DNA from 2 places in the Clostridium fermenticellae genome. Region 2 is predicted to be linked to the other one. Evidence: a T-box and tRNA genes for the amino acid it is inferred to sense, from the RefSeq annotation. Region 2 holds a T-box; the other holds one or more tRNA genes.
What was found. A T-box is a leader RNA that pairs with one kind of tRNA and senses whether it is charged. The one in region 2 lies ahead of pheS (phenylalanine--tRNA ligase subunit alpha), so its partner is inferred to be a tRNA-Phe.
Positions count from the first base shown of each region.

Region 1 (7,411 bases), 800 kb from region 2:
AGGAAAGTTAGCAATTATTTGAAGAATTTTTATAGACTACTTTCAAAAATTTAAAATTTTTGAAAGTAGTCTATTTTTTTATGAAGATCTGTGAAGATTTTTGAAGTATCTTGTATTCGCACTATTATAATTATAGAGTACCCATTATTATAAAAAAATAATTAAATTTTAATCGGTTATTTTTTGATTATTTAATCTCATAAAACACATTTCTACACACATTTTACTAATAATTTTATGTTTAAAATTATAATCATATTTTAAGGAGGTTACCACATGGACTTATTTAATCTTACTAGAAAAAAAGATGTAAACGCTATTTTGGAAAACAATAAAAATAGTTCTTTAAAAAGAACTATGGGAGCATTTGATGTTACTTTAATGAGTATAGGTGCAACAATTGGAACAGGAGTAATGGTTTTAACAGGGCTTGTAGCCGCGACAGATGCAGGACCAGCTGTAGTTTTATCATTCATTTTCTCTGCAATTGCCTGTACGCTTGTAGCATTATGTTACTCTGAATTCGCATCATCAATACCATCATCAGGAAGTGCATATTCTTACATTTATGTATCATTAGGTGAATTTATAGCACATTTAGTTGGTTGGTCACTATTTATAGGATATACTGTATGCGCTGCAACCGTTGGTAGTGGATGGTCTGCATACTTTAATGGTTTATTAAAAAATTGCGGAATAAATTTACCACATGCCTTAATAAACATTCCAGGTCAGGGGGGAATCATAAACCTTCCAGCAATTATTGTAATGTTAGCCATAACATTATTACTAACTAAAGGAACAAGTGAAAGTAAAAAAGTTAATAATATTCTAGTATTTATAAAATTAGGTATCATAGCTTTATTTGTAGTTGTAGGAGTATTCTTTGTAAAACCATCAAGATGGCAGCCATTTATGCCATTTGGAGTAAAAGGAATATTTGCTGGTGCTGCTTCAGTATTTCTAGCTTATACTGGATTTGATGCAGTTTCAACTTCTGCCGAGGAAGTAAAAAACCCACAGAAAAATTTGCCTTTAGGTATTATAGCATCAATGATAGGATGTACATTAATATACATTGTAGTCAGCTTAATTCTTACAGGCCTTACTAACTATACTAATCTCAACGTTGGTGATGCTATGGCTTATGCTTTAAGTGCTGTAGGACAAGGATGGGCAGCTTCTATACTTTCAGTTGGGGCAGTTATTGGTATATTAGCAGTTATAATTGCATATCTCTTCGGTGCATCAAGACTACTATTTTCAATGAGTCGTGATGGACTTCTACCAAAAGGTTTTTCTAAATTAAATAAAAAGACTAATGTACCTGTTTTATCTACTTGGGTAGTAGGATGCATAGGTGCTGTATTAGCTGGTGTTGTAAACATAAAACAGTTAGCTGATCTTTCAAATATGATTTTCTTAGGATCCTTTTCACTCGTCGCACTATCTTTAATAATGTTTAGAAAAAGCTATCCAGATTTAAAAAGAGAATTTAGAGTACCTTTAGTTCCATTATTGCCTTTAATAGCAATGGCATTTTGCATATTCCTTATGTTTAGTTTATCCAAAATAACATGGTTATATTTTGGAGCATGGGTTCTACTAGGTGCAATTGTTTATATGACATATTCACACAAACACAGCTTATTACAAAGTAAACATTCTGATAGCAATTCAGTGAGCAAAACCAGTGCATAATTTAAATAGAAAGAGAAGCAGTCAGGCTTCTCTTTTTTTATTTGCCCAACAAAAAAATAGCCTAACATATGCTAAACTATCTTCTAATATAAAGAATGGAGGCACCACCCAGATTTGAACTGGGGATAAAGGTTTTGCAGACCTCTGCCTTACCACTTGGCTATAGCGCCATATGTTCTCCTGATTAAGAACACTACTATAGTTTAGCAATCACAGTTATATTTGTCAATAGCATATTACTAAATTTTAAAATTAATAATATTTATAGTTTTTCACCTAAAGAGTTAATTTATACTCAGAGATAAATTAACTCTTGATTAAATATATGGTGAAATTTATATATTACATTCGAATAATGATATAATATTTTAAGAGAGGTGATTGTTATGGATTATGAGAATCTAAAATCTGCAATAAAATCAAGCAATAATATAGTCTTCTTTGGTGGCGCCGGAGTATCTACAGAATCCAATATTCCAGACTTTAGGTCCGAAGCGGGTCTATATAAAACAAAGGATAACTATTCCTATCCACCGGAAGTTATGTTGAGTCATTCCTTCTTCAAATCCCATACAGAAGATTTCTTTAATTTTTATAAAAGTAAGATGATCTATAAAAATGCCAAACCCAATGGTGCACATTATGCTTTAGCAAAACTAGAGAAGCTTGGCAAACTTAAAGCTGTAATAACTCAAAACATAGATGGTCTCCACCAAATGGCAGGATCTAAAAATGTATTCGAGCTTCATGGCTCAATACACAGAAATTTTTGTACTAAGTGTGGAAAATCCTTCGATTTAGACTACATCATTAATTCAAAATCTGTAATTCCAAAATGTGATAAATGCGGTGGAATTGTAAAACCTGATGTTGTGCTTTATGAGGAAGGTTTAGATATGAATACACTAAATAATGCAATTAAATTTACTCAAGATGCAGATATATTAATCGTAGGTGGTACTTCTTTAGTAGTCTATCCCGCAGCAGGCATAATAGACTATTTTAATGGTTCAAAACTTGTATTGATAAATAAATCATCTACACCATACGATAATAAAGCTGATATAGTAATTCATGATAGTATCGGTAGTGTACTATCAAGTATTACATGCGATTAGCACTTTAAATTATATAATAAATTAAAAAGTGTATCTAATTCACTCTATTTCAGTGTGATTAGATACACTTTTTATATTAATTATTTTTCATACTCAACAGTATACTTTTCTTTTAGTTGCTTATTGAGTTCATTATACTTATATGATTGTCTTTGTTGAAGTAAATTGTTTTTAATCGTATTTTTTACCTGTTCATAAGATTTAGGAGACGCCTCTGTCTTTCTCTCAACCTTAATCAAATGATATCCAAATTGTGTTTTAACAGGTTCACTAATAACATTAATACCAAGTGAAAAAGCAGCTTCCTCAAATTCTGGAACCATTTGTCCTCTTGTAAACTGTCCTAGATTACCGCCTTGTGCCTTTGATGGACATGAAGAATATTTCTTGGCAGCTTCTTCAAAACTCATTCCCTCATTTATTTCCTTTAGTACATCATTCGCCTTTTCTTTTGTCTCTACTAATATATGTCTTGCAACAACACTTTCTGGATTTACAAACTTATCTTTATTTACTTTGTAATAATCTTCAACTTCGCTATCTTTTACATTAACTTCACTCATCAATTTTGATATAGCTGTTTGAGTTAAAATTTCTTTTTTAGCAGTTTCAAGGTTACCTATGTAGCTTTCATCATTTTCAAATCCAGATTCTTTGGCATAATTATAAATTAATTCAAATGCTATCATTTCTTCTAATAGTTGTTTTTTCCCATTATCAGTATTCAAATATCCTCTTCTATCATTAGGAAATCTCATTATAGCTTCTTCTAGATCTTTTTCCGTTATTTGAGCACCATTTACAGTGGCTAACACTTTATTTTCCATTATTCTTCTCCTTTATTATATTAATCATTATAGTTATACCATATATATCTACAGTTTACCATCATTTTTATTAGTATAAAAAAAGAACATATTAGAAAACACTAATATGCTCTTTGGTGGCCAGACCAGGAATCGAACCAGGGACACGAGGATTTTCAGTCCTCTGCTCTACCGACTGAGCTATCTGGCCAAATATAGTATGATTACCTGGCGGCGACCTACTCTCCCGCAGGGCTACCCCTGAAGTACCATCGGCACAATAAAGCTTAACCTACCTGTTCGGTATGGGAAGGAGTGTTACCTTTATGTAATAACCACCAGATTGCTGATTGCTTCTAAATCTTTGATTTAGATAAAGAATCAGTACTCCCCAGCTTTGCTGGGTGAGTTTCCTGTTTAAAAATTACTATAAACTCCGCATCTCTTCGTCAAATATCTTACTGCGGTACTCATTTACATTAAGTAAACTCCGTTCCCCACTTCAATATTTTCCCTGATCTGCCCGTTTCTACTAATTTTTATGCATTGACTAAAACTCTAATAAAATTTATACTAACCGGAGGTTTATAAATAGACCCCGGCTAATTGAGATTGTTCTCTCAAAACTGCACAGTAAAGATAGAAAAAATTGATTAAGAAAAGTAATTGGTCAAGCCCTCGACCTATTAGTATCAGTCAGCTGAACATATCGCTATGCTTACACCTCTGACCTATCAACCTTGTGTTCTTCAAGGGGTCTTACTAGCTTACGCTATGGGAAATCTAATCTTGAGGTGGGCTTCACGCTTAGATGCTTTCAGCGTTTATCCCGTCCCGACATAGCTACCCAGCCGTGCTCCTGGCGGAACAACTGGTACACCAGAGGTCAGTCCATCCCGGTCCTCTCGTACTAAGGACAGCTCCTCTCAAATTTCCTGCGCCCGCAGCGGATAGGGACCGAACTGTCTCACGACGTTCTGAACCCAGCTCGCGTGCCGCTTTAATGGGCGAACGGCCCAACCCTTGGGACCTACTTCAGCCCCAGGATGCGACGAGCCGACATCGAGGTGCCAAACCTCCCCGTCGATGTGGACTCTTGGGGGAGATCAGCCTGTTATCCCCGAGGTAGCTTTTATCCGTTGAGCGATGGCCCTCCCACGAGGTACCACCGGATCACTAAGCCCGACTTTCGTCCCTGCTCCACCTGTATGTGTCGCAGTCAGGCTCCCTTCTGCCTTTGCACTCTGCGAACGATTTCTAACCGTTCTGAGGGAACCTTTGGGCGCCTCCGTTACATTTTAGGAGGCGACCGCCCCAGTCAAACTGCCCGCCTAACAATGTCCCGTGACCAGATAAATGGCCTCCGGTTAGAATTCCAGTACTGTCAGGGTGGTATCCCAAGGGTGACTCCACCAGGGCTGACGCCCGGGTATCTAAGTCTCCCACCTATCCTGTACAGACAATACCGAAACTCAACGTTAAGCTGCAGTAAAGCTCTACGGGGTCTTTCCGTCCAACTGCGGGTAGCAAGCATCTTCACTTGCACTACAATTTCGCCGGATTTGCTGTTGAGACAGTGCTCAAATCATTACGCCATTCGTGCGGGTCGGAACTTACCCGACAAGGAATTTCGCTACCTTAGGACCGTTATAGTTACGGCCGCCGTTTACTGGGGCTTAAGTTCATACCTTCGCCATACGGCTTAGTATTCCCCTTAACCTTCCAGCACCGGGCAGGCGTCAGCCCCTATACATCAGCTTACGCTTTAGCAGAGACCTGTGTTTTTGCTAAACAGTTGCTTGAGCCTATTCTCTGCGGCCATCAATAAAGATGGCACCCCTTATCCCTAAGTTACGGGGTCAATTTGCCTAGTTCCTTAACAGCAATTCTTCCGATGGTCTTAGGATTTTCTCCTCACCTACCTGTGTCGGTTTGCGGTACGGGCACCGGTTTACTCCATAGAGACTTTTCTTGGCAGCGTGGAACCGGATACTTCTCTCTTAAAAAGAGATCCCTGTAACACCTTAACTAATCCCGGTGGATTTACCTTCCGGGCACGTCTGAGTGCTTAGACACACATCCAATAGTGTGCACATCCTATCCTCCTGCGTCATCCCATCTGTCAAACGCAAACTGGCGGTATTGGAATATCAACCAATTGTCCATCACCTACGCCTTTCGGCCTCGGCTTAGGTCCCGACTAACCCTGGGAGGACGAGCCTTCCCCAGGAAACCTCAGGTTTTCGACCAATAAGATTCTCACTTATTTCTCGCTACTTATGCCAGCATACTCACTCCTGTACGGTCCACCGCTCCTTACGGTACGGCTTCAATCCATACAGGAAGCTCCTCTACCACTCTTACGAGTCCATAGCTTCGGTGGTAAGTTTTAGCCCCGGACATTTTCGGCGCAGGATCTCTCGACTAGTGAGCTATTACGCACTCTTTAAATGAGTGGCTGCTTCTAAGCCAACATCCTAGTTGTCTTAGAAATCCCACATCCTTTACCACTTAACTTACACTTTGGGACCTTAGCTGATGATCTGGGCTGTTTCCCTTTTGACCACGGATCTTATCATTCGCAGTCTGACTGCCGGGATACAAGTAAATGGCATTCGGAGTTTGATAAGGTTCAGTAACTTTTTAAAGCCCCTAGCCTATTCAGTGCTCTACCTCCATTACTCAGTCCCGACGCTAGCCCTAAAGCTATTTCGAGGAGAACCAGCTATCTCCGGGTTCGATTGGAATTTCTCCGCTATCCACAGCTCATCCCATGGTTTTTCAACACCAACGCGGTTCGGACCTCCACGGAATTTTACTTCCGCTTCATCCTGTCCATGGATAGGTCACCCGGTTTCGGGTCTACAGCATGCAACTGGTCGCCCTATTCAGACTCGGTTTCCCTCCGGCTCCGTACCATAAGTACTTAACCTTGCTACATACCGTAACTCGCTGGCTCGTTCTACAAAAAGCACGTCGTCGCACTTAAATGTGCTTCGACCGGTTGTGGACACACGGTTTCAGGTTCTATTTCACTCCCCTTCCGGGGTTCTTTTCACCTTTCCCTCACGGTACTGCTTCACTATCGGTCACCAGGTAGTATTTAGCCTTGGGAGGTGGTCCTCCCAGCTTCCCACAAGGTTTCACGTGTCTCGTGGTACTCTGGAATAGATCTAACTAAAATTCTTTTTTACTTACAGGGCTTTTACCTTCTGTGGCGGAGCCTTCCAGCTCTCTTCAATTAAAGAATAAAAGTAATTGTGATCTACCCGCAACCCCAGGAACAAGTTCCTGGTTTGGGCTCATTCTCTTTCGCTCGCCGCTACTAAAGAAATCGATATTTCTTTCTCTTCCTCCGGGTACTTAGATGTTTCAGTTCCCCGGGTGTGTCTCTATAAACCTATGAATTCAGTTTACAGTACATGACGTTAGTCATGCGGGTTGCCCCATTCGGAAATCTACGGATCACAGGCTATTTGCGCCTACCCGGAGCTTATCGCAGCTTATCGCGTCCTTCTTCGACTCCTGGTGCCATGGCATTCACCATGCGCCCTTTGTAGCTTGACCTTTTAAGTAAAAATTGCTATAAACTCCGTATCTTTCTGTCAAATGTTTCGCCCGGATACTCACTTACATAAGTAAGCTCCACCCTTCGCACGACATTTTCCTCAAGCTACCCGTTTCTATCAATTTTTACCGGTTAATTAATAATAATATATGTTAATATATATCAAATAATTAAGAATCTTTAATCAATTTTACAAAGTAATAACTTTACTTTAACTT
Region 1 covers NZ_CP032416.1:67,635-75,045, reverse strand. Annotated here, with positions in the region: gene D4Z93_RS00370 (DNA-binding domain-containing protein) at 1-11, shown strand, start outside; gene D4Z93_RS00365 (amino acid permease) at 277-1,701, shown strand; tRNA gene D4Z93_RS00360 (tRNA-Cys) at 1,798-1,871, opposite strand; gene D4Z93_RS00355 (NAD-dependent protein deacylase) at 2,079-2,819, shown strand; gene D4Z93_RS00350 (peptidylprolyl isomerase) at 2,900-3,646, opposite strand; tRNA gene D4Z93_RS00345 (tRNA-Phe) at 3,761-3,836, opposite strand; rRNA gene rrf (5S ribosomal RNA) at 3,852-3,968, opposite strand; rRNA gene D4Z93_RS00335 (23S ribosomal RNA) at 4,292-7,192, opposite strand.
Region 1: it has a tRNA-Phe gene. The T-box ahead of pheS (phenylalanine--tRNA ligase subunit alpha) is inferred to sense a tRNA for this amino acid. The anticodon was not compared.

Region 2 (7,411 bases):
GTTGGCTATAGGACCAGCAATAGATAATGGATTCTATTACGATTTTGATGCAGAATTTTCATTTACACCAGAAATACTTGAAAAACTTGAAGTTGAAATGAATAAAATAGTAAAAGAGAATTTGGAACTTAAAAGGTTTGAATTGCCCAGGGAAGAAGCTATAAAGCTTATGAAAGAAAAGCAAGAACCTTATAAAGTTCAGTTGATAGAAGATTTACCAGAGGATGCGGTAATATCTTTTTATAAACAGGGAGATTTTGTGGATTTATGTGCAGGTCCTCATGTTGGATCAACTGGTAAGGTAAAGGTCATAAAACTTCTTTCAATAGCAGGTGCTTATTGGAGAGGTGACGAGAAAAATAAGATGCTTCAAAGAATATATGGAACTGCATTTGAGAAGAAGGCAGATCTTGAAGAATATTTAAGAATGATGGAAGAGGCTAAGAAAAGAGACCATAGAAAGATAGGTAAAGAACTTGATTTATTTAGTATTCATGAAGAAGGACCAGGATTCCCATTCTTCCATCCAAAGGGAATGATTATAAGAAATACCCTACAGAATTTTTGGAGAGAAATGCATGAAGCGGCTGGATATGATGAAATAATGACTCCAATAATATTAAATGAAAAACTTTGGAGACAGTCAGGACATTGGGATCATTATAAGGAGAATATGTATTTTACAAAGATAGATGATGAAGATTATGCTATAAAACCTATGAACTGTCCTGGAGCAATAATTGTATATAAGAGTCAAATACATTCATACAGAGAATTTCCAATAAGATATGCTGAAATGGGTATTGTTCACAGACATGAAAAATCAGGTGCACTTCATGGACTTATGAGAGTTAGGTGCTTTACTCAAGATGATGCACATATGTTCTTGACTAAAGACAATATAAGAGATGAAATATTGAATGTTATAAAACTTATAGACAGTTTTTATAAGGTATTTGGATTCGAATATTTTGTTGAATTATCAACAAGACCAGAAAATTCAATGGGAAGTGATGAAGACTGGGAAGCAGCAACTGATGGATTAAGAGATGCATTGAATGCAGCAGGTATGGAGTATAGGGTTAACGAAGGAGACGGAGCATTCTATGGACCAAAGATAGATTTCCATTTAAAGGATTGTATAGGCAGAACATGGCAGTGTGGAACAATTCAATTGGATTTTCAAATGCCAGAAAGATTTGATTTAACTTATATAGGTGCAGATGGAGAGAAACACAGACCAGTTATGGTTCATAGAGTTGTATTTGGATCAATAGAAAGGTTTATAGGAATACTGACAGAACATTATGCAGGAGCATTTCCAACTTGGCTTGCACCAGTACAGGTTAAAATTATGAATATAACTGATGACCAAATTGAGTATGCTAAGAAGATCGCATGTGAATTAAAGAAAAATAAAATTAGGGTTGAACTTGATTTGAGAAATGAGAAGATAGGATATAAGATTAGAGAAGCTCAGCTTCAAAAAATTCCTTATATGCTTGTATTAGGACAAAAAGAAATGGAAGCAGGTAATATCACTGTAAGAAGCAGAAAACAAGGAGATCTCGGATCAGTTAAATTAAATGATTTTATAAAGAAAGTTAGAAGTGAAATAGATAATAGAATTAGTGAAATAGATTAATAACCAAATATGATTTCTATAATTTTTATGAGCCAATTTAGTATAAAATAATATTGACTTATTAAAAAATTAGTTATATAATAGCATATGTTAAGAAGAAACAGCCGTTTCTCACCTTACAGCACGGCTAGTAAGGTTTATGGAATTTTTGATTTTGTTATTCTAAGGACGGCTTAAGCCGTCCTTTTTATTGTTAACTTATAAAGTTTTGTTAAAAACACCTAGGAGGTGAAAATTATTAATAAAGATTTTCTTAGTAATGAAAGCATAAGGGAAAAGCAAGTAAGAGTTATTGGAAATGATGGTTCACAAGTTGGGGTTATGTCATCCAGGGAAGCACTTAAGATTGCAGAAGAAAAAGAATTGGATTTAGTTTTAATATCACCGAATGCAAAACCACCAGTTTGTAAAATAATGGACTTAGGTAAATATGTTTATGAACAGACTAAAAAGGATAAAGAAGCTAAAAAGAAACAAAAGGTCATAAATATAAAAGAAGTTAGATTGAGTCCTACTATAGAGGAACATGATATATCCATTAAATCGAATAATGCAAGAAAATTTTTGATGGCAGGAGACAAGGTTAAAGTTACTGTTAGATTTAGAGGAAGAGAAGCTGACTATTCATTTATAGGCAAGAAAATATTAGATGAGTTTTACAGTAAGCTTGAAGATATCTGTGTTAAGGAGAAAGCTCCTAAATTAGAAGGAAGAAATATGATAATGGTTTTATCACATAAGAAAGCATAATTGAGAGGAGGAATTTATTATGCCAAAAATGAAAACAAAAAGAAGTGTAGCAAAGAGATTTAAGGTTACAGGAACAGGTAAATTAAAGAGATCAAAAGCTTTTAAAAGTCATATATTAACAAAAAAGAGTGCAAAGACTAAGAGAAATTTGAGAAAAGCAGGATATGTTTCATCAACTCAAGAAAAGACGATGAAAGAATTAATGCCTTACGTATAAAATCAATTGTAGAAGGAGGTTTTTAAAATGGCAAGAGTAAAAAGAGCGGTAAATGCACGTAAAAATCATAAAAAAGTTTTAAAACTTGCGAAAGGCTATTATGGAGCTAAAAGTAAGCTATTTAAAACTGCTAATGAAACAGTAATAAGAGCATTAAGAAATGCATATGTAGGAAGAAGATTAAAGAAAAGAGATTTCAGAAAGCTTTGGATAGCAAGAATAAATGCAGCAACTAGAATGAATGGTCTTTCATATTCAAAATTTATGAATGGAATAAAAACTGCAGGAATTGATATAAATAGAAAAATGCTTTCAGAAATAGCTATAAATGATCCAAAAGCTTTTACTAATTTGGTGGATATAGCAAAAAAGCAATTAAACGCATAGATTATACATAAAATACAGCAGAATGCTGTATTTTTTATTTTATAGGGTTTATAAATGAAAGCTTAAGTTATATGTAAGCTTGGAATTACAAACCCTATAGTAAAACATACTTACTCTTAAATAGGTGATTTGAATGGATAAAATTTATAGTAAAGATAATAGTATTATAAAACATACAAGGAAGTTGTCACAAAAAAAGTATAGAATTCAGAAGAATCAATTTCTTGTAGAGGGATTTAGATTTGTTAGTGAAGCATTAAAATCTGATTTTCAGGTTCCTGTAATTTTATTAAGTGAAAGAGTGCAGAATAAATGGCTGACTTTAGAATCCCGATACAATATTTGTGAAGATACTAAAATATGTTTACTTGAAGATAAATTATTTAATTATATAAGTAATACGGATAATCCACAGGGTATAGCAGCTGTAGTTAATAATAAAAAAATAAATGTAAAAAATGAAGATGGATTTTATATACTTGTAGATAAAGTTCAGGATCCGGGAAATATGGGTACTATTATAAGGACAGCCGATGCTGCTGGAGCACTTGGAATTTTACTTACAAAAGGTACAGTTGATGTATATAATGAAAAGACACTTAGATCAACTATGGGATCGATATTCCATATACCTGTTATACAGGATGATAGTTTGGAAAAGTTGAATTTACTAAAAAAGCATGGTTTTAAACTTATAGCAAGTTCTCTTGATACTGACAAAAATTTTTATGATTTAGATTTGAATAAAAAAGTTATAATAGCCCTGGGCAATGAGGGAAATGGAATCAGCAGCCAGATCTTGGATTTATCAGACATAAAAATTAAAATACCTATGCCGGGAAATGCGGAATCATTAAATGTATCTATAGCTGGAGCTGTTATAATGTTTGAAGTTGTAAGACAGATAAATACAGAAGTTTAGCAAATAAATAAATATGTGTTGACAATTTGTATGTATATATGTAAAATATAAAAATAATAAGTTATCATATTTTACTGTGATAGAGAGAGTAAATATATTATTTTTCTAAAGAGAGAAAAGGTTATTAGCTGTGAGCCTTTTGGAGATGTATATATTGAAGTTCACTCTTGAGTTCCAGTTGTGAAATAGATTAGCAGCTGGCGGTTAAAGCCGATATATTTTTAAAGTGAATATCATTTGCTGATATTAAACTGGGTGGTAACGCGGATATAAGTTCGTCCCTTATTTGGGATGGGCTTTTTTTATTTATAAAAACATAAGGAAGGAGAAATTAAAATGAAGCAAAAATTAGAAGATATAAAAAATAGTGCAATTGAATGCTTAAAAAATGTTAAAAACACTTCAGACATTGATAGTATTAGGATTAAATATTTAGGTAAAAAGGGTGAACTGACACAAATACTTAGAAGCATGAAAGAGTTATCTAAGGAGGAAAGACCTGTAGTTGGTAAAATGGCAAATGAGATAAGGACAGCGTTAGAAGGTGCTATAGAAAAAGCTTTAAAAAACATAAAAAATGGTGAGAAGGACACAAGATTAAAAAATGAAATTATTGATATTTCAATGCCTGGAATAAGACAAAACTTAGGGAAAAGACATCCTTTAGAGCAAACTTTGGATCAGATGAAAGAGATATTTGCAACTATGGGATTTACAATTGAAGAAGGACCCGAAGTTGAGCTTGACTATTATAATTTTGAAGCATTAAATATACCTAAGAATCATCCAGCAAGAGGTGAACAGGACACTTTTTACATAAATGATAATATAGTTTTAAGAACTCAAACCTCTCCAATACAGATAAGAACCATGGAGAAGCAAAGGCCGCCTATAAAGATGATATCTCCAGGAAAAGTATATCGCTCGGATTCAGTTGATGCAACACACTCACCTATTTTTTATCAAATGGAAGGACTTGTTGTTGATAAAGGGGTGACTTTTGCAGACTTAAAAGGAACACTAGAAGCATTTGCAAAGAAAATGTTAGGTGATAATATAAAAACTAAATTTAGGCCTCACCATTTTCCATTTACCGAACCCTCGGCTGAAATGGATGTTACATGTTTTGTATGTCATGGCGAAGGCTGCAGAGTTTGTAAAGGTGAAGGCTGGATAGAATTATTGGGATGTGGTATGGTGCATCCTCAGGTGCTCAGAAATTGTAATATAGATCCAGAGATATATAGTGGATTTGCTTTTGGACTTGGGGTTGATAGAATGGTTATGCTAAAATATGGACTTGATGATATAAGACAACTTTATGAAAGTGATATGAGATTTTTAAATCAGTTTTAGTTAGAATAATTAAATATGCAAAGCAGTGTGAAAAGGAGAGATGGTTAATGAAGGTTCCAGTTAAATGGTTAAGTGATTATGTTAATATAGAAATTTCACCTAAAGAACTTGGAGATAGGCTTACTTTAAGTGGATCAAAAGTTGAAAGTGTGGATATAACGGGAGATGAAATACAAAATGTAGTTACAGGTAAAATTGTTGAAATAAAAAAGCACCCTGATGCTGACAGACTTTCGATATGTCAGGTGGATATAAATAAAGATGAACTTTTGCAAATAGTTACAGCTGCAACAAATATGAAAGAACAAGATATAGTTCCAGTTGCACTCCATGGTTCAGTACTTCATGACGGTGTAAAGATAAAAAAGGGTAAATTAAGAGGGGTTATGTCAAATGGAATGTTCTGCTCTGAGCAAGAACTTGGTCTTGCTGGAGATAAGCCTGTATATGGACTTATGATACTTCCTCAGGATGTACCTATTGGAGAGGATATAAAAGATGTATTAAATATGACAAGTGCAGTAATTGATTTTGAGATAACATCAAATAGACCGGATTGCTTGAGTGTATTAGGAATAGCAAGGGAAACAGCAGCTACATTAAACTTAAAGTACAGAATGCCAAATACTAAATATACAGCAGGATGTAATGATGATGTTAATGATGAATTTAAAGTAAAAATAAATGATAGCCTTTGTAAAAGATATATGGCGAGAGAAATCAAAAATGTTAAGATAGAGCAGTCTCCAGGATGGATGCAGGATAGACTTTTAGAAGCAGGAGTAAGACCTATAAACAATATTGTAGATATAACTAATTTCGTAATGCTTGAGTTTGGAGAACCAATGCATGCATTTGATACAAGGCAAATATCTACTAACACAATTGTAGTTGACAGGGCATCGGAAGGTGAAAAATTTACAACATTAGATGGACAGGAAAGAATATTGAATTCTGATGTTTTGACCATAAAAGATGGAGAAAAAACTATAGGGCTTGCAGGAATAATGGGAGGACTTAATTCTGAGGTTAAAGATGACACAGCATCTATAATATTTGAATGTGCAAACTTTGATGGTACCAATATACGAGTATCTTCCCGGATGTTAGCTCTTAGAACAGAGGCTTCATCCAGATTTGAGAAAGATTTGGATCCTAATCTGGCAGAGATTGCATTAAATAGAGCATGTAATCTTGTTCAGGAATTAGGTGCTGGAGAAGTATGCAGAGGGACTATCGATATGTATCCAAATAAAGTTATTCCTCATGCAGTTGAAGTTGATTCAGTATGGATAAATAAATTTCTTGGAACTGATATAGATGTAGAAAGTATGAAAGAATATTTAGATAGATTAGAACTTGAAACTAAGATAGATGATAAAAAATTAATTATAGATGTTCCTACGTTTCGATCCGATATAAACATAAAAGAAGATGTTGCAGAAGAGATAGCAAGAATTTATGGATATAATAAAATACCTGATACAATGATAAGAAGTGTCAGTATGAAAAGTGGAAAAAATAGAAAGCAGCATCTTGATGATAAGGTTATAGAAACATTAATCGGATGTGGAATAAATCAATCCATAAGCTATTCCTTTATAAGTCCGAAGATATTTAACAAATTACTTCTTCCAGAAGACAGCAGTTTAAGAAGAGCTGTTAAAATAAAGAATCCACTCGGTGAGGACTTTAGTGTAATGAGAACTACTTCAATAGGTTCTATGATGGAAGCACTTAGCAGAAATTATTCAAGAAATAATGAGAGTGCACGATTATTTGAGGTCGGGAAAATTTATATACCTAATGAAGATCCAGATAAACTTCCAGAAGAAAAGAATATTGTAACTATAGGAATTTATGGTGGAGTGAATTATTTTAACTTAAAGGGTGTAATTGAGAATTTACTAGAAGCACTTAAAGTGGAAAAGTATTCATTAAAAAGGGAGACAGGAAATCCTACTTTTCATCCGGGGATAACTGCAAAGTTATATTTAAAAAAGGATTTTGTCGGCATCTTTGGAGAGGTGCATCCTGATGTACTTGATAATTACGGTATGGAAGAAAAATGTTATATTGCAGAATTGAATTTAGATGTATTTTATAATTATGCAAACTTAGATATTAAATATAA
Region 2 covers NZ_CP032416.1:866,092-873,502, forward strand. Annotated here, with positions in the region: gene thrS (threonine--tRNA ligase) at 1-1,645, shown strand, start outside; ribosomal protein L20 leader region at 1,732-1,841, shown strand; gene infC (translation initiation factor IF-3) at 1,874-2,395, shown strand; gene rpmI (50S ribosomal protein L35) at 2,415-2,612, shown strand; gene rplT (50S ribosomal protein L20) at 2,640-2,999, shown strand; gene D4Z93_RS04305 (TrmH family RNA methyltransferase) at 3,133-3,921, shown strand; T-box leader at 3,989-4,207, shown strand; gene pheS (phenylalanine--tRNA ligase subunit alpha) at 4,258-5,277, shown strand; gene pheT (phenylalanine--tRNA ligase subunit beta) at 5,325-7,411, shown strand, end outside.